3 regions of the Thermoanaerobacter sp. X514 genome follow, and region 2 is predicted to be linked to each of the others. Evidence: a T-box and tRNA genes for the amino acid it is inferred to sense, from the RefSeq annotation. Region 2 holds a T-box; the other regions hold tRNA genes.
What was found. The T-box of region 2 lies ahead of TETH514_RS11130 (valine--tRNA ligase). A T-box ahead of a tRNA ligase gene usually reads a tRNA of that ligase, here a tRNA-Val.
Positions count from the first base shown of each region.

Region 1 (8,155 bases), 850 kb from region 2:
ATAACGTAAAATGGTACTTGACAGTATTTTTCCTTGTGATCCTTACAATAATCCTTGTTAAATGGTTCAAAAAAGAAGAAATTACCTCATGGATTGAAGCTACTTGGAGTCTTGCCAAACAGATACTTCCCCTTCTTTTTGCAGGTGTTGCGATAGCAGGATTTTTAATGGGAAGGCCTGGGTATGATGCGGGAATACTCCCCTCAAGGTATGTTGAAGCTCTTGTCGGTGGAAACTCATTACTTTCAAACTTCATTGCTTCAATAATAGGTGCTTTTATGTATTTTTCTACTCTTACAGAAGTTCCCATAATTCAGGGCCTTTTGGGTTACGGTATGGGGCAAGGTCCTGCCCTCGCACTTTTGCTCTCAGGACCTGCTTTGAGTCTCCCCAGCATGCTTGTAATTAATAGCGTCCTCGGACCAAAAAAGACTGTTACCTATGTAAGTTTAGTAATTATAATGTCGACTTTTATTGGATTTGTTTTTGGAAATTTTTTTTAAAACTATTTTAGATTAAATGATTTTCTTTTAAAAATTTATGATAAAATTAAAATGTTTATATGAAAATAAAGCAAATAAATGAAATTAAAGGAGGAAAATACAATGGATATTAAAATTCTTGGAATGGGATGCGCAAAGTGCAAAGCTTTGGAGGAAAATACAAAAGCTACATTACAAGAACTAGGAATTGAAGCAGAAGTCGAAAAAGTTCAGGATTTAAATAAAATTATAGAATACGTAATGATTACACCTGCTCTCGTGATTAATGAAGAAGTCAAAGTTGCAGGCAGAGTTGCAACAAAAGATGAAATTAAAAAATACATTGAAGAATATACAAAATAAGAGGTGCAATTTTTGCACCTCTTATTTTGTTGCAAACCTTTTTATATGCAATTTAAAGTCTCTTGCTTTTATAGCTACTGTGCAGGCTACGGTCCTTACTGATCCTGTTCCTTTCATGAGCACAACTCTAAGAGTCTTTTCTTATTCGAATGGCCCATCGTAACGGCCGAGCTTACCGCCCCTAACCATGTTGAGGGGCACAGAAAACATTATACCCATTTCGCTGTCTTCGGCGAAACTACCTATCTCTCTTTCTACGGCATCGGCTATGTTCTGGAGCTTTTGCTTGTCTTCTATAACCGAAAGGATGGTCTTATTCACGAAAAGTCCCTCTTCTTTCAATTTTTTAATGCTGGCGATCATTGACCTGTCTTCTTCAAAACTTTTCATAATAACGCCCTGACCCATGGAGTCCAGCACCGTGGCCCCCTTGGCCCCGTTCCTTTTCATTACCGTCAGGAGCTTTTTTAAAAGTTCTGGCCGGTTAAGGATGATAACGATCAGGTACATTGCCTTCACTCCCCGTTTTCTGTATTTTCTGCCCTATGGAAAAACAGCTTTAAAAGCGGCGGGGCAATAAGAGTAGTTACAAGAACCATCAGCACCGAAACAGCGAAAATCCTCTGGGAAACAATACCCTTTTTCAAGCCCAGGTTGGCGATGATCAGGGCCACTTCTCCCCTGGGCACCATGCCCGCGCCTACTGTAAAGCCCTCACTCCAGTTGAATCCCACGAGCCTTGCCGTCAGCCCGCAGCCGATGATCTTGCCGAGCACAGCAATGGCTATTATGATAAGACTGAAGCCGATATCGCCTAGCACAGCCCTTACATCAGTCTTCAGTCCGATGCTGATGAAAAATATGGGCGTGAAGAAAAGGTAGGCTATTTCTTCTATGCCGCGGACAATTTTTTCTTTTGTACTGTAGTTTGAAAGAATCAAGCCCGCTATGTAAGCACCGGTGATGGCGGCAATGTCCGCCTTTTCGGCGAAGTAAGCCACGCTAAAGCATAGTACCAAGGCGAAGGTTATGATCCTGGTTCCCGGTCTCATTAATTCCATTATGCGTTCACCGTATCTCCGAAGCACGACTGTAATAACTACCACTGCGACCGCAAATACTCCTATTTTCTCCATCAGCGGCAGGATCCTGGTTCCACCGGAGATATAGCCGGTCACAAAGGTGAGGACGATTATACCTATCACGTCGTCGATTACCGCAGCAGCCATAATGGCAATACCCTCTTTTGAATTCAGCTTTCCCATTTCCCTCAGTGCCTGCACTGTTATACTGACAGAGGTGGCTGTCAACATGGTCCCCAGGAACAGGGCCTCGGGCAGGGTAACACCCGCAGCCAGTCCGCCCCAAGCACCTGCAGCGAAGGGCACTATAACCCCTCCGGCGGCGATGGCCGTAGACGAAAATCCTGACGCTATAAGTTCCGACGTGTCGGTCTCGAGGCCTGCCAGGAACATTAGCAGGACCACACCTATTTCGGCCATGAACTCCAGCACATAATCGGAGTGGACCAAGCCGAAGACCGAAGGTCCTATGAGAAGGCCGGCGATGATCTGGCCCAGTACGTTCATCTGGTTGAACCTTGCCGCCAGATAACCGCCGATCCTGGATATTCCCAGTATTATGGCAAGTTCCAGTAAGGTCACGAGTGAACCCTCCTTAAAAATCGGTTTACCGGAATCGAATCCTTTTCCAACAACAGCGCTCTTTCATAGTCTTCACTGGTATTAATGCAAAAAATTTGAGGCGGGTTCTGACCAGAACAAAAAGGTCCCTGATCCGAACGGGACCACTCTTTTCAATAATAACCTCGATGGAAGGACCTCGATGGCATCAATGCAGTTTTTGTTGTAAACGGCGTGAAGAGGCTCCAGCAGTCCCGGTATCGGGAGCACACCACATTGAAGCTCTCGAAGCCGTTGAGCAATTCTTTTATGAGCTCTGCGTTCAGAAAGAGCAGGTCGCAGGCCACAAAAAACCCGGCACAGTTCTCCATTTTCCTAAGGCCGGTATATATCCCCCAGCGGTCCAGTTACTGTAGGATAATTTTTAGCTACAACTCCTGAAATAAAAAAAGAAGCCATACAAAAAATAGAAAAATTTTTGGGCACCAAAACGGCACCAAAATAAAAATTCCGACATTAAATAGATGCGGAAAGCCTTCATATTATTGGTGGGGTTAACAGGGATCGAACCTGTGACCTCTACGATGTCAACGTAGCGCTCTGACCAGCTGAGCTATAACCCCACTCCTTGCTTTTTTATTATACAATTTTAATAAAAGGTTGTCAATATTTACGCTTTCTATATATAAGCTTTGAGCACCTTGCAATTTCCCTCTATTGTATAACTCGGAATAGAAGCAGGTATTAATACAGTCTCTCCTGCTTTTAATTCAGTGGTGCCTTCAGTATAGGCAATTTTACAATATCCTTCTACAGCTGTTAAAGTGTTAAATTTTCCCTTTGTATCTATATCTACTTCTTTATTTATTTCAATTATACTTACCTGAAAATATGGAGATTTAACAACGTGAGATATGCGTCCGCCTTGTATTTCTTCAAATTCAGGTATTATTTTATCTGTTTTTAAATTAAAATCTATAACATCTAATGCTTTTTCTATATGTAACTCTCTCTTCCTGCCGAATTCATCTACTCTATTGTAATCATACACTCTATAGGTAAGGTCTGAATTTTGTTGAATTTCACAAATAAGTATTCCTTCACCTATAGCATGCACCATCCCTGAAGGTATGTAAACAGCATCTCCTGGTTTTACTTCTATTTCTTTTAAACATTCTTCTAATCTTTCTTCCTCCAATAGCCTTTTAAATTCTTCTTTTGTAGTTCCTTCCTTTAAACCACATACAAGTTTAGCCCCTGGTTTTGCATCTATTATATACCACATCTCTGTTTTTCCAGAATCGCCATTTTCGTATTTAAAAGCATATTCATCATCTGGATGAACTTGGACAGAAAGTTTGTCTTGCGCATCAATTATTTTGATAAGCAAAGGAAATCTTTGATAATTTACCCCCTTGCCATATATATCCTCAGAAAATTTGTAAGTTATATCACTTAATTTTTGCCCGTCAAATTCTCCACCTTCAATTACACTGACAGCTGTTCTATTGTCAGATATTGTCCACAATTCTCCAATTTTTTTACCCTCGTGAATATCAAATCCAAATTTATCTCTTAATGCAGTACCTCCCCATATTCTCTCCATAAAAATAGGCTTAAATTTTAAAGGTTTCATCAACTATCAGCTCCTTTTTCGATTATTTTAAAAGAGGATAAACAAGGTTATCCTCTTTTAAAAAATTATTATTCAGCTATTTCTAGTGCAATTTTTACCATGTTCATAAAAGTCTTTTGCCTTTCTTCAGCTGTCGTTGCTTCTCCGGTAACCAAGCTATCGCTCACTGTCAATATTGTAAGAGCATCTACATTGTACTTAGCAGCCAAAGTATATAGTCCTGCCGTTTCCATTTCTACTGCCAAAACACCAAACTTCGCCCATAGTTTCCAACTGTCTGGGTCATCGTTATAAAAAGTATCGGTTGTAAGAATATTCCCTACTTTAGGTTGTATCCCTAACTCCATTGCTTTATCATAGGCTTTTTTTAATAATTTAAAACTTGCTGTAGGAGCATAATCCATACCATTAAATCTAATTTTATTTATTGCAGAGTCTGTCGAAGAACTCATGGCAATTACTATATCTCTAAGCTTGATATCTGGTTGTAAAGAGCCACAAGTACCTATCCTTATAAGATTTTTCACGTTGTAACTGTTTATAAGCTCATTTACATAAATAGACAAGGAAGGTACTCCCATCCCTGTTCCTTGAACTGACACTCTTTTCCCTTTATAATATCCTGTAAAACCATACATTCCTCTAACTTCATTGTAACATTTTGCATCTTCAAGAAAATTTTCTGCTATATATTTAGCTCTTAAAGGATCTCCTGGCAACAACACCGTTTGAGCGATTTCGTTTTCTTTAGCCCCAATATGTATGCTCATTTAAATCTCTCCTTCTATAATAGTTTTGCCCATATATAATATTAGCAAAAAACAACTTTTAAATCAAACAAAAATTTATGGATCAAACATTTTTTTAATTTTGTATAAAAAAAAATAAAAAATACCACAAAATTATGGTATTTTTAAACACATGTGAGCAAGTCTGTAAGCCGAGTTCTGTCGAGGATGGCCATCTATCTAGGGGGTCAGTTGCCTGACACCTCCAGCGGCATAACCCGAGGGAAACGGCGGGCCACCTACTCCCTCCTATTCGCCTTGCTCCGGGTGGGGTTTGCAGAGCAGACCAGTCGCCTGGTCCCTGGTGAGCTCTTACCTCACCTTTCCACCCTTACCCAGCACTCAGCAAGTTGAGTGCCAGGCGGTATATCTCTGTTGCACTTTCCTTGGAGTCGCCTCCACCGGGTATTACCCGGCACCCTGCCCTGTGGAGCTCGGACTTTCCTCGTGCGAAAATCGCACGCGGCCATCCGACTTACTCACATACGTTATTTCTTATATATCTTTCTAATATCAGGCGAGTATATATTATCATATATATCCGTTTTTGTCAACATAATTATAGATACATAAAAGGATCTTTTTGACTTTCACTAACTAATACTTCTATTTCGTTGCCCTGTTTCTGAGTTTCATCAATTATATATTCTGCAATAAACCTAACTGCAATATTCTCTGTAGCAAAATGTCCCGCATCAATTAAAGATAATCCGAGGTGCTGGGCTTCTACAGCATCGTGATAGCCAATATCTGCCGTTATCAACACATCTGCTCCTCTAGAAACAGCTTTGTGAATAAGACTTGCACCGCTTCCACCACACACAGCCACTTTTTTTATCTTTTTATTAGGGTCTCCTACCACTCTTAAATTATTGATTTTAAGTTTTGCTTTTACTTGTAGTGCCAATTCTTTTAAAGTTGTTTCTGAAATAGTTCCAATTCTTCCAAGCCCATATTCTTCTTTAAGATTTTCCAAAGGATATACATCATAGGCAACCTCTTCATAGGGATGAACATTTAGCATTGCATTTATTACTTTTTCTAAATATTTCTGAGGCACTACTGTTTCTATTTTTACTTCTTCCACTTTTTCTATCTTCCCTATTTCACCAATAAATGGATTCGTCCCCTCTAAAGGCTTATAAGTTCCAATGCCTTGGGTCTGAAAAGTAGAATTACTATAATTTCCAATAAAACCAGCTCCTGCATTGCACATAGCATTTTTTACAATCTCTTCATACCCTTGTGGCACATAAACTGCAATTTTTTTATATCCTTCGGAATAAGTGACATCCAAAACTTCCCTATCATATATTCCTAAGACGTTACACAAAATATCATTCATCCCATTTGGAGCTATATCAAAAGAGGTATGGGCTGCATAAAGCGAGATATCATTTTTAATAAGTTGTATTAACAATGAGCCCACTGGATTATCAGCTTTGACATTTTTTATTGGCTTAAAAATTAACGGATGATGAGTTACAATCATATCTACTTTTTTGTCAATTGCTTCTTTAACTACTTCAAAAGTGGCATCCAAAGCTACTAAAATTTTTGAGACATCTTTAGAACCATCTCCTACCAATAATCCTACGTTATCCCATTCTTCAGCGAATTTACGCGGCGCAAGCTTATCCATTATGGAAGCTATTACTTGGCATTTTAAGCCCATTTATCAACACCTCGAATTTCTTTACTTTTTCATCTAATTGCTTACGCTTTTCATTGGTCTTGGGAAGTTTATTTATGATTTTCTTCATTTTGTCGATTTTATACTGCAAGAATTCTTCTAATAGTGGATGCTTTTTTTGTATGAGTTTTTCCCCTACTTCATAATATATGTCATTTTTGACTTTTTGTCTACCATGTTCTGCTACTATTATTTCATAATATTTTTGATTTTCTTTAACTAATTCCTCATCACAAATTTTATATCCATTTTCTATTAAGTATTTCCTCAAATATGCAGAATCTTTCATAGGTTGAAGTATAAATTTCTTAATAGTTTTTGCAATATCTTTTCCTTCTTCTAATATTTTTGTAATTAAAATTCCTCCCATACCTGCAATAACAACTACGTCTACTTCCCCTGGCGATAAAACATTAAGACCATTCCCTAACCTTGTGTCTATCAAAGATTGCAAATTTCGCTTTTGAACTTCTTTTACAGCTTTATTTAATGAACCTTTATTTAAATCTGAAGCAACAACGTAGGTAGCTATTTTACTTTTGATAAGGTAAACAGGAATAAAACCATGGTCAGTACCTATATCTGCAACTTTTGACCCATGAGGAATGTATTCAGCAATTTTCCTTAATCGTTCTGTAAGTTTCATGTAATCCTCCTAAAAGTATAAAAAAATTAGGTCTTTGCAGAATCCCAAAATCCTTATGGATTAAGGGATTCTGCTATATATTTTCAAAGGAATTCCTCCACTTTCGTCGAATTTATATAGAGAACCAAATCCCAAAAAGAAATGGAGGAAATCCTATGAAAATCAAAGCTAAACAACTTTCTCTCTCCGATATTTACGATGATGTTCAATCCTTCTTTGAAGAAGATAAACCCAAGTTTATTAAACTCTTTGATTCCTTTGTTGATTTATCTGAACTTATTCCATCTTCTTTTTATGCCCACTATTATTCCCACTTTGGACGTCATAGAGATTTTTCTCTTGAATCTATGCTCACTGCTTTGATTATCCAAAAAATTCTCTCTATCCCTACTGTTCAACTCCTTGCACATGTTCTTAAACTATCTAAAGAATTAAGAGAGCTTTGTGGCTTTAAAAGAGTCCCTCATCCTTCTCAATTCTCTAGATTTAAATCCATTTTCCTCAAAGATTTGGAGAATTTCTTCAATAATCTTGTTAATTTAACTGAGCCTATTTGTCAGGCTATTAATCCTTCACTTTCTAATATCCTCATCGCTGATACTACTGGCTTTGAACCTTATGTCAGAGAAAATAATCCTAAGTTCTTTGATTCCCTTTATAGAAATATTAAAAAGTTCTCTAAATCTAATCCTGATTTTGATGCCCACTCTTATGCTTGTTCTAAAATGCCTAAGTTCGCTCACTCTAATCCTGATGCTAAATTCTCTTATATTAATGGCCATTATTGTTACTCTATCAAAGCTACCATCCTCACTAATGGCTTAGGCATTATTCAGCATATTAGTTTCTATGACGATGATTCTTTAAATGTCAATACTGCTAAATCTGCTGCCGAGTCTAAAGA
Region 1 is NC_010320.1:1,354,311-1,362,465, reverse strand. Features, by position in the region: gene TETH514_RS06705 (permease) at 1-503, shown strand, start outside; gene TETH514_RS06700 (thioredoxin family protein) at 606-845, shown strand; gene TETH514_RS06695 (hypothetical protein) at 987-1,355, opposite strand; gene TETH514_RS06690 (cation:proton antiporter) at 1,361-2,509, opposite strand; tRNA gene TETH514_RS06685 (tRNA-Val) at 3,035-3,111, opposite strand; gene TETH514_RS06680 (type I phosphomannose isomerase catalytic subunit) at 3,168-4,124, opposite strand; gene deoD (purine-nucleoside phosphorylase) at 4,193-4,894, opposite strand; RNA gene rnpB (RNase P RNA component class A) at 5,045-5,394, opposite strand; gene TETH514_RS06670 (Nif3-like dinuclear metal center hexameric protein) at 5,472-6,587, opposite strand; gene TETH514_RS06665 (class I SAM-dependent methyltransferase) at 6,547-7,251, opposite strand; gene TETH514_RS06660 (transposase) at 7,407-8,155, shown strand, end outside.
Region 1: it has a tRNA-Val gene. The T-box ahead of TETH514_RS11130 (valine--tRNA ligase) is inferred to sense a tRNA for this amino acid. The anticodon was not compared.

Region 2 (8,155 bases):
CTATTTTGCATAGCGTATTAGAGCAAGAATTAAGCACATACAAAAAGTTTTCCTTTTTCCGTACCATTGTAGGAACTTTTCCAACTTCTATCTCACCAGTCACTTTAAAACTTTGCAGGTTTATCACAGAAATTTTCCCATTTATCCCTGTTTCAAAATAACTGTTTACCACATACAAATAGTCCCAATCTTCAGAGAAAGTCATTCCTATAGGTCTTGCCCCTGTTCCAATAAAATCTACAATCCTATAACTAAAAGGGTCGATTAATAAAATTTCATCGGAGTTCATATTGCTCACAAAAATCAAATCATACTTTTCATTGTAAATTATGCCCTGGGGGAAACTTCCTACTTTAACTTGCCCTATCACTTTTTTCTCTTCAATATCAAAAATACTTATAGAGTCTGAGTCTCCATTAACCACTAATATATAATCTCCATGCATAATGCCATTATTAGGATAATTACCTACATACAGAGAAATTTCTGAAGTAAAATCTTCTAGGTTTATTATACTAATTGAATTATCATAAGCATTTAAAGAATACAGTTTCTGTCTTTGTTTATCTAAAATTAATCGATGAGGACCACATAAATATTTAGAATAGACATTTAAGGGCAGATGTTTATTGTTATATGATTTAATCTTTGCAAAATTTCTGTGATTTGTCTTCAAATTAACTCGCTCAATAATATCTTCTCCCATATTGGCAATGTAAATGTACAAAACACATCCCCCCACATATTAGCATAATTCCATAATATGCAGGAGGATATATTTGAGAAACCAATAACTCCATAAAAAATCGCTCACTTAAATTGTGAGCGTCTTTCAATATTTTTACAAATTTACCACCGAGGTGGCCCTATATCATACCTGCAACCACTTGTTCTTTTAGCCTGTTGATAAGTCTTAAAACCCACATGGCTGTAATAATGGTCGGGGCAACAGGATTTGAACCTGCGACCTCACGGTCCCGAACCGCGCGCGCTACCGCTGCGCCATGCCCCGACACATTATTCATTTTATCATACTCCTTTCCTTTTTTCAATAAACAAAATAAAGTTATAGCCCTACCCAAACTCAAAACTATTTAATTATTTTTTTCAAAAAACCTTTATTAGTAGCAAACTTTCTGAGAAATTTGGCTCTAAAATGAATTTCTAAATTTTATAATTGCAATTGACAGATAAATGAATTAAGTGTATAATAAAACTATCAAATTGGAAAGGGCGATTGATATGACTTATTTGGAGTTAGAATTTATGCGCTCTTCAAAACCAGTAAATGCACCAATTAGAACGATGAAGAAATGTAATGCAATTACATGTATCCATAATTGCAACGGTTTTTGTGTGACCTATAAAGATTTTAAGTGCGATTTTCAAGAAGAAATTAAAATACCTGAACAATAAATCAGGCGGTCGAAAGACCGCTTTTATCATACGTCTATTATTTTTTCCATCAATTCATTCATGTTATATTTGATTTTTTGTTCTTTAGCAATCCTTAAGAGTCTCAAATATTCTTGTCTTGCAAAATCGTACTTTAGCCTTGCTAACTTTATCTTGAGGTAGTTGTCATTTTCCAGCATTTCTAAATTTCTTTCCGCTTCTTTCATCGCCTTTAGTGCTTTATCTATCTCCCGTAACAACGCAGTCCCTGTCATTTCCATAACAACCACCTTCTCATTACGGCCTTTACACCTTACATTATATTAAAAATATGTCTTAATTATTACCTTTTTAAGCATAGACCTCACATAACCAATCATGTACAATGAACCACAAAAAAGTACCATATCCTCTTCCTTAGCTATATCCAGGGCGTATTTTACCGCTTCTTCAATATTTTCAATCGCAATCACTTTTTCTTTTTCTATCCGCTCTGCAAGTTCACTTGCTTTATAAGCTCTTTCACTTATTGGGGTGGTTGTTATTATCATATTTGCCTCTGGCACAATTATATCCAACATCTTCTGTGTATCTTTGTCTTTAAGCATTCCAATTACTAAAATCAATTTATCATATTTAAATAATTTTAGAGACTCTTTCAAAACAGTCATTCCTTGAGGATTGTGAGCACCGTCTATTACTACGTAGGGTTTTTTTCTCATTACTTCCAATCTTCCAGGCCATTTCGCCCTGTAAAGCCCTTCCCTTATATCTTTTTCTGTGATTTCGTATCCATACATTTTTAATTTTTCTACGCTCTCAATCGCCAAAGCAGCATTGTAAATCTGATGCTCTCCCAATAAAGTAATTTTTAAGTCCTTGTATTTTTTGTAGTCAAAAATCTGAAAATCAGGGTTTTGTTCTTTTATAATTACGTTACTTTTTTCAAGTACAGTCAAATAAGCATTTCTTACCTCACAGGCTTCTATGATGACCTTCATCGCTTCTGGTTGTTGATAAAAACTCACTACAACCCCCTTTTGCTTGATGATTCCGGCTTTTTCATATGCAATCTCTCCTAAAGTATGTCCCAATCTGTCTGTATGGTCATAATCAATAGTCGTTATGACAGAAACCAAAGAAGAATCTATGGCATTTGTCGCGTCAAATCTGCCTCCAAGCCCCACTTCCAATACTACAAAATCCACCTTTTCATCGTAAAAATATTTAAAAGCAATTGCAGTTACCACTTCAAATTCCGTCGGATGATTGTATCCTTCCTCCACCATACGAGATATTATAGGCTTTATATATTCAACATAATAAATCAACTTTTCCTTGGAAATATTTTCTCCATTTATTCTCATTCTCTCTTCAAATTCTTCGAGGTAGGGAGAAGTATATAAAGCTACTTTATATCCAGCCTGCTGCAAAATGTTGCTTATAAAAGCTGATGTAGAGCCTTTTCCATTTGTACCAGCAACATGAATAATTTTAAGACTTTTCTGAGGATTCCCCATGTAGTCCAATAATTTTCTTATATTTTCCAACCCCAATTTTATACCAAATTTATATATGCCGTGTATGTAACCAATCGCCTCTTCATAATTCATTTAAATCCCTCCCCTATAAAGACTAATTTTATAAAAACAACCCCATTAAAACTTCGTCTACATACTCATCTCCAATCTTAAACTGTCGTCTTCTTCTTCCCTCTTCTTCAAAGCCAAATTTTTTGTAAAGATGTATTGCTACTTCATTGGTACTAAAAACACTAAGGCAAAGTTTTTCATAACCTTTGCTTTTTGCCCAATTAATAGCTTCTGTAAACAATTTTGTTCCGATTCCTATATTCCTAAATCGAGCGTCTATACTTATACCTATTTCTCCTACATGTTGTACTTTAGGAGACCTTCCTCCATAATAACGAAAGAGAGTAAGGCAGCCTACGATTTCTCCACCGTAGTCTGCCACTAGGATCAAATCTTTGTTGCGGTCTAAATTTTTTATAAGCTGTTTTTCTTCCTCTTCAGACCAGTTAAATGTCTCTGACACCATATACAATTTTTCTCTTCCAACACTGCTTAAAAGCTTTATTATCCCCCTCGCATCTTTTATCTTAGCCTCTCTTATCACCAGTTGAGGCTCTTTTTTTTGCCTTTTAAACAAAGATAACATACAAATCCCCCTAGAGGTTAACTCTTTAATAACTTAAGTCTTTCCTCTATGTTTTTAAGCATTGTAGTATATTTTTCCAATTTTTCTCTTTCTGCATTAACTACTTTTTCTGGCGCTTTTTTGACGAAATTTTCATTATTTAAAAGCCCTTGTGCTCTTTCAATTTCGCTTATCACTTTTTGTCTTTCTTCATTAAGCCTCTTTATCTCTTCTTCTAAGTCAATTAAATCCTCAAGTGGAAGTACCACCAATCCTCCTTCTATTGCTCCACTCAAAGCTTTATGAGGAATTTTACTTTTATCTGTTTCAATTACAACTTCGCTAGCACCTGCAAGTTTCATTATATAATTTGTGCCCACTTCAAACACCTTTACATAATTTTCATTTTCAACAGCCACAATAACTTTTGCTTTTTTAGAAGGGGAAACATTTGCTTCTGCTCTTAAATTTCTAATGGTCCTAATAGCTTCCATTATAATCTCAGCATTTTTCGCTTCTTCAGTGAAATCCAGTTCTTCTTTGTATTTCGGCCATTCAGCAATCATTATGCTCTCGCCTTCATGAGGTAAATTCTGCCATATTTCTTCAGTTATAAAAGGCATAAAAGGATGCAAAAGCCTCAAAGTATTATCAAGCACATATCTTAGAACAGACTTTGTAACCTTTTTAGCTTCAAGGTTGTCACTGTATAACACAGGTTTACTAAGTTCTATATACCAATCGCAAAATTCACTCCACACAAAGTCATAAAGTTTTGTCGCAGCTATTCCTAACTCAAATTTTTCTAAATTCTCTGTCACTTCTTTTACTATGTTGTTATACCTTGTCAAAATCCACTTATCAGCAATAGTCAACCCATCTGTATAAAGGTTAGTATCATTATCAGTTAAATTCAGCAACACATACCTTGAAGCGTTCCACAATTTATTTGCAAAGTTTCTGCTGAGTTCAACTTTATCTTGACTAAACCTCATATCGTTTCCTGGGGCATTTCCTATGACTAATGTAAACCTTAAAGTGTCTGCCCCATATTCTTCAATAACCTCTAATGGGTCTATCCCATTGCCAAGAGATTTGCTCATTTTTCTACCTTGAGCATCTCTGACTAAACCATGTATCAAAACATGCTTAAATGGCACTTCTTTCATGAATTCCAAACTCATAAAAATCATTCTTGCAACCCAGAAGAAAATTATGTCATATCCTGTAACAAGAACATCAGTAGGATAGAAGTATTGGAGGTCTTCTGTTCCTTCCGGCCAACCCATAGTAGAGAAAGGCCAAAGTGCAGAACTAAACCAAGTGTCTAATACATCTTCGTCTTGATGTATGTGGGGGCTTCCACAAGCTTCACATTTTTGCGGGTCTTTACGCGATACAGTTATATGACCACAGTCATCGCAGTACCAGGCAGGAATTCTGTGTCCCCACCATAATTGCCTGGAAATACACCAATCCTTTATGTTTTCTAACCAATTAGTGTATATTTTCTCAAACCGTTCTGGCACAAATTTTATTTTTCCTTCTTTTACAACCTCTAAAGCAGGTTTAGCTAAAGGTTCCATCTTTACAAACCACTGTTTGGAAAGTAGAGGCTCAACTACTGTATCGCATCTGTAACAATGCCCCACATTGTGAACGTGGTCTTCAACTTTTAGAAGTAGTCCGAGATTTTTGAGGTCTTCGACTATTCTTTCTCTCGCCTCATATCTATCAAGACCTTTATATTTTCCTCCATTTTCATTGATTATCGCATTCTCATTCATTATATTGATAAATGGAAGATTATGTCTTAATCCCATCTCAAAATCATTTGGGTCATGGGCAGGTGTAACTTTTACAGCACCTGTTCCAAATGAAGGGTCAACGTAACTGTCAGCAATTACAGGTATCTCTCTTCCTACAAGTGGCAGTATCAAAGTCTTACCTACCACATCCTTATACCTTTCATCATCAGGATTTACAGCAACTGCTACATCCCCCAGCATCGTCTCAGGCCTCGTCGTAGCTATAACTACATATCCATCTTCACCTTTTATGGGGTATTTGATGTACCACAAATGCCCTTTTTGCTCTTTATGTTCCACTTCCGCATCAGATAAAGCAGTGTTGCAGTCTGGACACCAATTTATTATCCTGTCTCCTCTATATATGAGCCCTTTTTCATAGAGGGAGACAAAAACTTCTCTTACCGCCCTTGAACATACTTCATCCATAGTAAAGCGTGTCCTTGTCCAATCACAAGAAGAACCCAACTTTTTTAATTGGCTTAAAATACGGTTTTCGTATTTGTCCTTCCATGCCCATGCCCTTTTCAAAAACTCTTCTCTTCCTATTTCTTTCTTTGTGAGCCCCGTTTCTTCTCTTATCGTGTCTAAAACTTTTATCTCCGTCGCAATGCTGGCATGGTCTGAGCCAGGTATCCACAAAGCTGCATAACCCTGCATTCTTTTCCATCTTATCAATATGTCCTGCAAAGTATTGTCAAGTGCATGTCCCATATGTAATTGCCCTGTTATGTTTGGAGGCGGTATAACAATGGTAAATGGCTGTTTTTCAGGGTCTATTTTAGGAGTAAAATATCCTTTTTCCATCCAAAAAGCATAAATTCTATCTTCAAATTCCTTTGGATTGTACGTCTTAGCTATCTCTTTCATGCCTTACACTCCCTCCGTAAAATTTTAAAACCCTTTCACCCACAAAGGGCGAAAGGGCATTTCGCGGTACCACCTTTATTTATCACTCAAGCTATAACGGGCAGACCCGTTTAAACCTACTGAACTTCGGTTTACAGGCTCCAGAGCTACCTTCAGTGTACCTTTGGCGGGAATCCTTTCAGCCCATGGGATATCCCTCTCTTTAGCCAGTATACACTTACTCCTCTCTTTCATAGCCTTATATTCCATTTGATATATAATATATATAAAATCTCATGAATTGTCAACAGTTAAGTTGTTTTAAAGCAAACAATCAGATTAAATTTGCATAAGTATGATATAATGATAATAAGAAGATGTTTTAAATCGAGGTGTAAAAAATGTTAAAATTTCATGTTAAGGCAATTACAATGGACGTAGAAGGAAATTTCTCCGTCCTATTGACAGATGAAGAGGAAAAGAAAGTTTTGCCCATCGTCATAGGTCCATTGGAAGCCCAAAACATAGCTATCCCTCTTCAAGGAATTACACCGCCTCGCCCTTTAACCCCCGACCTTTTAAAATCTGTTATTGAAGAACTTGGAGGAAAACCTGAAAAAGTTGTAATTACTGATTTAAAAGATGACACTTATTATGCAGAGCTTTATATAAAACAAGGGGATAAAGTTATAAAATTAGACTCAAGGCCCAGTGATGCTATAGCTTTAGCAATACGAACTGATATACCAATTTTCTTAAATGTTCGTTTAGCGGAATTCACTTATGATATGGCAGATTTAAAATTTGATGATGGAGATAGTTAAAATTCTACTGGCCCTCTTAAAAATTTAAGAGGGCTACTTTTCTAAAGAATTGTTAACCATTATGTAAAAATAGTTGACAATTCTTTTTAAAAAAAATATAATAATTGGTGTAATAACACAATGAGGAGGAAAAATATGATAAAAACTAAAGACAGGGTTTTAGCTTCTCTTTTTGCTGCTATTACTTTTATAATGGGTTTTGTAAAAATACCTTTGCCTTTTTCTCCAGTACCTATCACAGGGCAGACTTTTGCAGTTATGTTAGCCGGAGGACTTTTAAATCCTACATCAGCATTTTTGAGCCTTTTTATTTTTGACCTTTTAGGCGCTATTGGAATACCTGTGTTTGCAGGACTTACCGGAGGACTAAATATTTTAATAGGTCCTACAGGAGGATATATTTTAAGTTGGCCCTTTGCAGCCTTTTTAATCTCTTTGACTTTAAAAAATAAAAAAGCAAATTTTATCAATGTTTTTTTAACATATGTCCTGTTTGCAATAATTCTTGTTTATATTTTGGGAGTAACTCAGCTCTCTTTTGTTACAGGAATGCCATTTAAAAAAGCCTTTTTAGTGGGAGCACTTCCTTTTATACCTGGCGACTTAATCAAGGCAAGTATCGCTTCGTATCTCACTTTAAAGTTAAAGCCTATTGTAGAGTCCTATGAAAAAAGGCAAGGTTGATTCCTTGCCTTTTTCTTTACTGCTGAACAGTTGGTCCAAAGTTTCCTCCCCTATAACCTACTCCTTTATGTGCTCCTTTAGCACCAAAACCTGCTCCCAAGCCTACACCTGTATTGCCATTGCTATTTTTTCCAAGTCCAAGACCTAAGCCAGCACCTGAACCTTTACCATATTGACATGTTCCATCCCAGGAATTTATTCTGTCTTCAATGGCTTTTTTGATTGTATCAGCCCTATCCTGAGTTATTTTACCATCTTTAACTAATTGGTCTATAAACTCTTCTTTTTGTTCAATTAAAGCTTTTTTCAGATTGTCAAGTGTTATGCCATTTTCTTCTGCAATCTGAACTATTGTTTTCCCTGATTGAAGTTCACTTAAAATTTCATCTGCTGTCTTACCAGTCAGTTTTGCAAGAAAATCTGCATTTTTAGACATGC
Region 2 is NC_010320.1:2,208,972-2,217,126, forward strand. Features, by position in the region: gene TETH514_RS11105 (YncE family protein) at 1-727, opposite strand, end outside; tRNA gene TETH514_RS11110 (tRNA-Pro) at 938-1,012, opposite strand; gene TETH514_RS11115 (hypothetical protein) at 1,443-1,676, opposite strand; gene TETH514_RS11120 (folylpolyglutamate synthase/dihydrofolate synthase family protein) at 1,719-3,008, opposite strand; gene TETH514_RS11125 (GNAT family N-acetyltransferase) at 3,037-3,573, opposite strand; gene TETH514_RS11130 (valine--tRNA ligase) at 3,591-6,230, opposite strand; T-box leader at 6,272-6,473, opposite strand; gene TETH514_RS11135 (bifunctional nuclease family protein) at 6,611-7,033, shown strand; gene TETH514_RS11140 (biotin transporter BioY) at 7,169-7,717, shown strand; gene TETH514_RS11145 (DUF2680 domain-containing protein) at 7,734-8,155, opposite strand, start outside.

Region 3 (8,155 bases), 130 kb from region 2:
AATTTGGTGGACTTTTGGGACACGCACCTGTTATGAAAGTAAACAATTTTTCCGCCGATACATTTATAAAAAGAGGTGGCAGGATTCCTGCTCCGCTTCAGAGCTTGAATAATTAATTCTATAAGAAAATAAAAATCACCTTATTCATTTGAGATTTTCAACAAGGTTTCATCAGAAGGACGGAGCTTGCCAATTTGTTGACGATGAAGCTTACAAGTTGGCTAACTATGCAAAAGGGTTTGTTTCTGAAGTTTATGAAGTAGAGTAAGAGGTGCAAAAATCGCACCTCTTATTTTGTATATTCTTCAATGTATTTTTTAATTTCATCTTTTGTTGCAACTCTGCCTGCAACTTTGACTTCTTCATTAATCACAAGAGCAGGTGTAATCATTACGTATTCTATAATTTTATTTAAATCCTGAACTTTTTCGACTTCTCCTTCAATTCCTAGTTCTTGTAATGCAGCCTTTGTATTTTCCTCCAAAGCTTTGCACTTTGCGCATCCCATTCCAAGAATTTTAATATTCATTATATTTTCCTCCTTTAATTTCATTTATTTATTTTATTTTCATATAAACATTTTAATTTATCATAAATTTTTTTAAATAGCTTTAAAAAAATTTCCAAAAACAAATCCAATAAAAGTCGACATTATAATTACTAAACTTACATAGGTAACAGTCTTTTTTGGTCCGAGGACGCTATTAATTACAAGCATGCTGGGGAGACTCAAAGCAGGTCCTGAGAGCAAAAGTGCGAGGGCAGGACCTTGCCCCATACCGTAACCCAAAAGGCCCTGAATTATGGGAACTTCTGTAAGAGTAGAAAAATACATAAAAGCACCTATTATTGAAGCAATGAAGTTTGAAAGTAATGAGTTTCCACCGACAAGAGCTTCAACATACCTTGAGGGGAGTATTCCCGCATCATACCCAGGCCTTCCCATTAAAAATCCTGCTATCGCAACACCTGCAAAAAGAAGGGGAAGTATCTGTTTGGCAAGACTCCAAGTAGCTTCAATCCATGAGGTAATTTCTTCTTTTTTGAACCATTTAACAAGGATTATTGTAAGGATCACAAGGAAAAATACTGTCAAGTACCATTTTACGTTATATACAGTACTGAAAAATCCTACAGGCTGTGCGGGTTTACCCCATGCTGCAAAAATTAATATAAATACAAGGCTTGCAAAAAACAAAAAATCCTGCAATAGGCTTCTTCCTTCATTTTTTGTTGAAACTTGATAGATTTTTGACAACCTTGCCACATCTTCTTTTTTAAATATTATTTCCATGATTAAGCCAATAACAATTGAAAATAACACTGCCCCAACTGCCCTTGCTATTCCCAATTTGTATCCCAAAATTCTTGCTGTCATTATTATTGCAAGGACGTTTATTGCAGGTCCCGAATACAAAAACGCTATTGCGGGACCAAGACCAGCTCCTCTTTTATAAATTCCCGTGAAAAGTGGCAAAATCGTGCACGAGCAAACAGCAAGAATTGTTCCGGATACTGAGGCGACCGCGTAGGAAAGCCATTTTTTTGCCCCACCGCCGAAATATTTCATAACCGCCTGCTGGGAAATAAAGTTTGAAATTGCACCTGCTATGAAAAGAGCAGGTATTAAGCAGGTTAATACATGATGCCTTGCATAATCTTGAAGCATGTAAAGGGATTCTATGACAGCCCCTTTAAAGTGCATACTCTCTAAAGGCATATAGTAAACAAAAAAGAAAACACCTGCAATGACTAGAATTTTTTTAATTTCTTCCTTCATTTGTGGCCTCCTTTTTGATAAATTTTAATATTAACAAAATTATTCAACTTTCTACTTACTGGAGTCAATAAAGGAAACCTTAGTTACAAGATCACACTTTATGGTTTTGTCAATACAGATAAAATAATCTTTCATACAAGGGAATCTTACTTTGTAAAATACTGAAAGACCTTCTTTTTTGCTTTCTAAAATGCCAGCTTTTTTTAATATATTTAAATGTTTTGATATTGTTGATTGATCTACACCTATTTTATTTACAATTTCGCATACGCAAATCTCCTTTTCATTTAAAATTACGTCTAAAATTTTCAGCCTTGTCGGATGAGAAAGGGCCTTAAAAAATTCTGCGCGGAGTTCATAGATGTTTTCTGCCATGGGATTCACCTCCTATATTCCTATATTAGCATATAGGAAATATTAGGTCAACAAAAAATTTTCAAAAACCTAATAAGACAAAAGTTGGCTCATTGTATAATTAAATACAGCAAGATAAAAAAGAGAGTTAAAGCAAAAAAACTAGTACGATATTGGTACCAAATCAAATACATGGAAGATTGTTGCTATGGTGGTTCTTACTATTTGAATAGATGAATTCAAAGTATATTCTGGAGGAGTGATTGAAGAAGAAATTACAAAAAGGTGAAAACATATTGAAAACATTTAAATGAAAGCATATAATAGAAGGTGTGATTACCAAAGTATTGGGGGGATTTTTATGGATTTAAATTCCTACATAGACAATATGAGAGATGACATTATAAAATCAGTTCAAGAGTTGGTCAGGATAAAAAGCGTACAAGATGAACCGAAACCAGGAATGCCTTATGGAGAAGGTATTGCTAAGGCATTGGACAAAGCTTTAGAGATTGCACAAAGTTTAGGCTTAAAAACTAAAAATGTGGATGGCTATGTAGGGTATGCAGAATACGGCGAAGGAGAAGAAATGATAGGAGTTTTGGGACATTTAGATGTGGTTCCAGAAGGTGATGGGTGGACTTATCCACCTTATGGTGCTGAAATCCATGATGGAAAGATATATGGAAGAGGTACTGTAGATGATAAGGGACCGATAATCGCTGCTTTATATGGCTTAAAAGCTATAAAAGATGCAGGATTAGAACTTTCCAGAAGAGTGAGGATTTTATTTGGTACAAATGAAGAGACTGGTTCTCATGAAATTCCTTATTATTTAAAACACGATGAAGCGCCTACAATGGGCTTTACTCCTGATGCTCAATATCCCATCATATATGCAGAAAAGGGAATAACAATGTTTAATGTAGTAAAAGACTTTAATAAAAAGCCCAGCAATATAGTTATAAAATACATCAAAGGTGGAGAAAGGCCTAATGTAGTGCCAGGCTTTTGTGAAGCTGGATTAAAGGTAAAAGAGGCAAATAAGAAGAAAGAAATTCAAGATAAGCTAGAAGCTTTCGTAAAAGAGACGGGTTACAATTTGAAGGCTGAAGAAAAAGACGAAATGCTTGTAATCAAATCAGTAGGGGTTTCGGCTCATGGCAGCCTTCCACACTTAGGGAAAAATGCTATAATGCAGCTATTTCTCTTCCTTGACAGAATCGATTTAGAAGATAGCGATGTCAAAGATTTTATACATTTCTTCGCTACAAATATTGGAATAGAAACAAACGGAAAAACTTTTGGAATATACTTAAAAGATGAAACAGGAGAATTGACTTTTAACGTTGGTACAATTCAATTAGATGAAAGCAAAGGAGTATTAGGTTTAAATATCAGGTATCCTGTAAAATATAAATATGAGGATTGGATGAATATTTTTGAGAATAAAATCAAAACTAATGGAATGAGAATAGAAGACATGCTCCATCAGCCACCTTTGTATTTCCCACCAGCCCATCCTTTGATAAAAACTTTGAGCAAGGTTTATGAAGAACAGACAGGACAGAAGGCAGAGCTTTTAGCAATAGGTGGAGGAACTTACGCGAAAGAGATGCCTAACACAGTGGCTTTTGGGCCTGTTTTCCCAGGCAAGCCAGAGTTAGCACATCAAGCGGATGAATATATAGAAATTGAAGATTTGATATTAAATGCAAAAATTTATGCTCACGCTATATATGAATTAGCAAAATAAAATCCCTCTTTTGAGGGATTTTATTTTAAACTAAAATATAGTTTCTTTTCCTCTACTATAAATCCTAATTCTTTCCAAGGCAAAGATATAACACAAAATGATATTCTTATTTGGCGATTTTTACTATATAGTATATGTTATTATGCAACTAAGTGGTTTTATATTATAAATTCTATTAAAACGTTTAAATTCCTTCTTTGTATTAAAAAATTTGAGATTGACATGTTTTAGAAGGATGTGTATAATAAAAATATAGAAAGTGGGGTTATAGCTCAGCTGGTCAGAGCGCTACGCTCACATCGTAGAGGTCACAGGTTCGATTCCTGTTAACCCCACCAGTAAAATAGCGAGTTTCCGGTACTTAGTTAGTACCGGGTTTTTTGTTTTATTGCCTATTTGGTGCCAAAACTTTTTATGGTTTGGAAGATTCTTTTTATTTCAGGGCCACATAAAAGCATTGTAAGGAAATAAAAGTCGCCTCTTGACATATTATCGAAATGCTGTAGAATGGTATTATAATGAAAATCTTATCAGAGTTTTCTGTTTAAAAACTATTGTATGGAGGTTGTATAATGTACATTCCGACAATTAGCCCTTATGCTTTTAAAATTGGACCTATTGACGTTCATTGGTATGGAATTTTTATGGCTATTTCCATTGCTATTGGTGGATATTATTTGTACCGACAAGCTATGAAATTGAACTACGATGAAGATTTTTTGCTTAATCTTTTGATGATTGTAGTAATTTCGGGAGTTGTAGGTGCCCGACTTATGTTTGTGTTGGCAAATTACCCTGAGTGGTTTATTAAAGATCCTGTTCAGGTTTTAAAAATTTATGAGGGCGGATTATCTTGGCATGGAGCAGTTTTAGGTGGTTTTTTGGCAGGGCTTTATTATTGTCGTAAAAAAGGTGTGAGGATAAATCCTTTGGAGGATTTTGCTGTTTTAGGACTTTCAATTGGTAATATATTAGTCAGAATAGGCAATATATTTAACCAAGAAGTATTAGGAAGGCCTACAGAATTTGCTTTTGGCAGATGGCCTGCACAGCTGGTAGGAGTTGCAATGGGAATAATTCTTCTTATAAGGTATTTTTATATACAAAAAAAACATATGCCTGATGGATATCAATTTTGGTCTTTTATATTTTATTATCAATTGATGAGAGGTTTAATTGAAGAAACCGTAAGAGACAATCCTTTAATATGGCCTGTATATTTAAATGAAAAATGGGGAATAGGATTTTTTACTTTAACTCAGTTAGTAACACCTTTCATTTTAATTTTGGCCTATTGGATGATTAGAAGGGTTTTAAATGACCCCAATAAACAATTTTACAATTAAACACTGCCCTTGAGGCAGTTTTTTAGCAATTTTACGATTATCTAAAAAATAGACCATACAACGTATACTTGTCATTTTTTGGTGTTAGATTTCCTAAAGGTAATGAGATAAAAACTATTATCGATCCAGATATAGTGGTAAAAAAGAACTACTTTATTTTACAATATTTTAATGGTAAAATTATATTGATAAATTTTTTACAGAGGAGCTGAAAAGATGGAAAAAAGAAAAGTTTTTGATGACTTATTAGTTAGGATTGACCAAAAGGCAAGAGAAATTGATGATATGGATGAATTTTATGGTGAAGTTGTTAAGATATTAGCAGACAATGTTCCTTACTACAATTGGACAGGTTTTTATTTCATGAAGGATGGAGAGTTAGTAATAGGACCTTATATTGGTAGACCTACAGAGCATGTGAGAATTAAAGTAGGACAGGGAGTTTGTGGAAGAGCTGTTGCAGAAAAAAATACTATAATTGTTGATGATGTCACTAAAGAAGACAATTATCTTGCCTGCAGCCTTGAGACGAAATCGGAAATTGTAGTGCCAATATGGGCTAATGGCGACATAATAGGAGAAATAGATATTGACAGCGATGATTTAGCTGCTTTTGATGAAGAAGATAAAAGATTTTTAGAAAAAGTTGCAGAAATTATAAGTCGAAAACTCAAAAAATAGATTTCCATTGATTTTTTGTGGTATAATAATTGTGTCAGGAAGGAGGATAGGCTATGAGAGAAAGAGTAGAAGAAGTATTAGAGCTTCTAAGGCCATCTCTTCAAGCAGACGGAGGAGATGTGGAACTTATTGACGTTACAGAGGATGGAATTGTAAAGGTAAGGCTGACAGGTGCTTGTGGAGGGTGCCCTTTTGCTACGTTGACGCTGAAAGAAGGCATTGAAAGGGCCATCAAAGAAGAAATTCCTGAAGTTAAGGAAGTAATAGCAGTTTAAAAATCCGGGTTATCCGGATTTTTTTATTATATAAGCGGAAATTTTTAACAATACATAGAATAGTGTAAGAGTATTGTTATCAAGATTAAGATTGTATATAGAGGATTGTATGTATGTCAGAATTGTGGGATTGTAGTAAATGGCGACGTGAATGGAGCAGTAAACATATTACGAAGAGTATCTCCGAATCTTAAAAAAGATAGGGGTAGAGGGTTCTTGGACAACCCAGTTAGGATAAAAGTATCCTAACGAATCTCCCTTTTCTATAAGAGGGAGAGGTTCAAGGGATTGATGCTAAAGGTGGTATTTTTACTAATTATAAAGGAAATGATATTAAAGAAGAAATGGTTACACTGGATTTTGTAAAATTAAAAGGTAATTATTTTGATTTAAGAAATCCAGAGACAAATGCTCATGATATAGCAAGAAGTTAAAAAATAGATAAAATTTCTTTGATTAAATCTGGCTATGTGAATAATTTTTATTTGACTGGTAAACCAGCTGTGAATATGATTGGAATTTTATAATGATAATATAACTATTGAAACAAATAGGGAAGGAATAATTGAAAATTGGGAGGAGGATTAAAATGGACAATGAAATTTTGAAACTTGAAGCGGCTGAAGAATTAGGACTTCTTGAAAAGGTAAAAAAAGTTGGATGGTCGAAGTTGTCTGCCCAAGAAACAGGGAAGATAGGTTCAATAGTTAAGAAAAAGATGAAATTGCAACAAGAGGTAGGAAAAAAGGAAAAGTTGTGATATACTCTATTTGAGGTGAATTGCCATGGGGGATAAAAATTTGTTTGAAAAAGCTGCTCGCCTCATTAAGCAGTCAAGAAAAACTATTGTATTGACAGGAGCAGGTATATCAACGGAAAGTGGTATACCTGATTTTAGAAGTCCCGGAAGGGGTTTGTGGGAGAACTTAGATCCAATGGAGGTTTTGTCAACGGGAGTATTGTACAATTTCCCGGAGGAATTTTATAAAGTTGGCTTCAAGATTTTGTCTTCAATGAGAAATGCTGAGCCTAATGAAGCTCATTACATATTAAGCGAAATGGAGAAAGAAGGTATAATTTTTGGAGTAATTACACAAAATATAGACAATCTTCATCAAAAAGCTGGTTCTAAAAATGTATTTGAAGTCCACGGCAATACGAGAGAAGGAAGTTGTTTACGTTGTGGTAAAAAAGTTTCTTTTGAAGTTTTAGAGGAAAAAGTAAGTAAAAAACAAATTCCTCCTCGCTGTGATGATTGTAATGGCGTATTGCGCCCAGATGTGGTGCTTTTTGGAGACCCTATGCCTTATGCATTTGATTTGGCAGTAAAAGAAGTAAAGTCCAGCGATTTATTAATAGTCATAGGTTCTTCCTTGGCAGTTTCGCCAGTGAACTTTTTGCCAGATACAGTAAGACATTTGATAATTATAAATGCGACAGAGACTCCCTATGATTATAAAGCTGATGTAGTTATAAGAGAAAAAGCAAGTTATGCTCTTAGAAATATATGGGATATAATAAAATTTCAATAAAAAAATTTGACAATTTGATATATAAGTGCTATGATAGAGAAGTAAATTATTTATCAAGTTTGGAGGAAGATATAAATGGTAAGAGGTAAAGTAAAATGGTTTAATGCCGAGAAAGGCTATGGCTTTATTGAAAGGGAGGATGGCACAGACGTATTTGTCCATTACTCAGCAATTGAAGGCGATGGCTTTAAGACATTAGAGGAAGGACAAAAAGTTGAATTCGAGGTAGTTGAAGCTACAAAAGGACCACAAGCTTCTAAGGTAAGAAAGGTAAACTGACGCGAAATCAAACCCTAACATTAAATATGTTAGGGTTTTTTGATATAGGAGGTATTTACGATGAGGGATTATATTGTGCGAGCTACAGCTTATAATAATAAAATATTAGCTATTGCAGCTTTTTCAACACAAACTGCCCAGAAGGCTAAAGA
Region 3 is NC_010320.1:2,076,833-2,084,987, reverse strand. Features, by position in the region: gene TETH514_RS10445 (PFL family protein) at 1-116, shown strand, start outside; gene TETH514_RS10440 (thioredoxin family protein) at 290-529, opposite strand; gene TETH514_RS10435 (permease) at 602-1,780, opposite strand; gene TETH514_RS10430 (helix-turn-helix transcriptional regulator) at 1,832-2,155, opposite strand; gene pepV (dipeptidase PepV) at 2,496-3,890, shown strand; tRNA gene TETH514_RS10420 (tRNA-Val) at 4,152-4,228, shown strand; gene TETH514_RS10415 (prolipoprotein diacylglyceryl transferase) at 4,463-5,236, shown strand; partial or broken gene TETH514_RS13200 (Uma2 family endonuclease) at 5,263-5,376, shown strand; gene TETH514_RS10410 (GAF domain-containing protein) at 5,453-5,917, shown strand; gene TETH514_RS10405 (NifU family protein) at 5,971-6,192, shown strand; gene TETH514_RS12605 (zinc ribbon domain-containing protein) at 6,298-6,441, shown strand; gene TETH514_RS10400 (small, acid-soluble spore protein, alpha/beta type) at 6,782-6,952, shown strand; gene TETH514_RS10395 (NAD-dependent protein deacylase) at 6,978-7,724, shown strand; gene TETH514_RS10390 (cold-shock protein) at 7,800-8,003, shown strand; gene hslO (Hsp33 family molecular chaperone HslO) at 8,064-8,155, shown strand, end outside.
Region 3: it has a tRNA-Val gene. The T-box ahead of TETH514_RS11130 (valine--tRNA ligase) is inferred to sense a tRNA for this amino acid. The anticodon was not compared.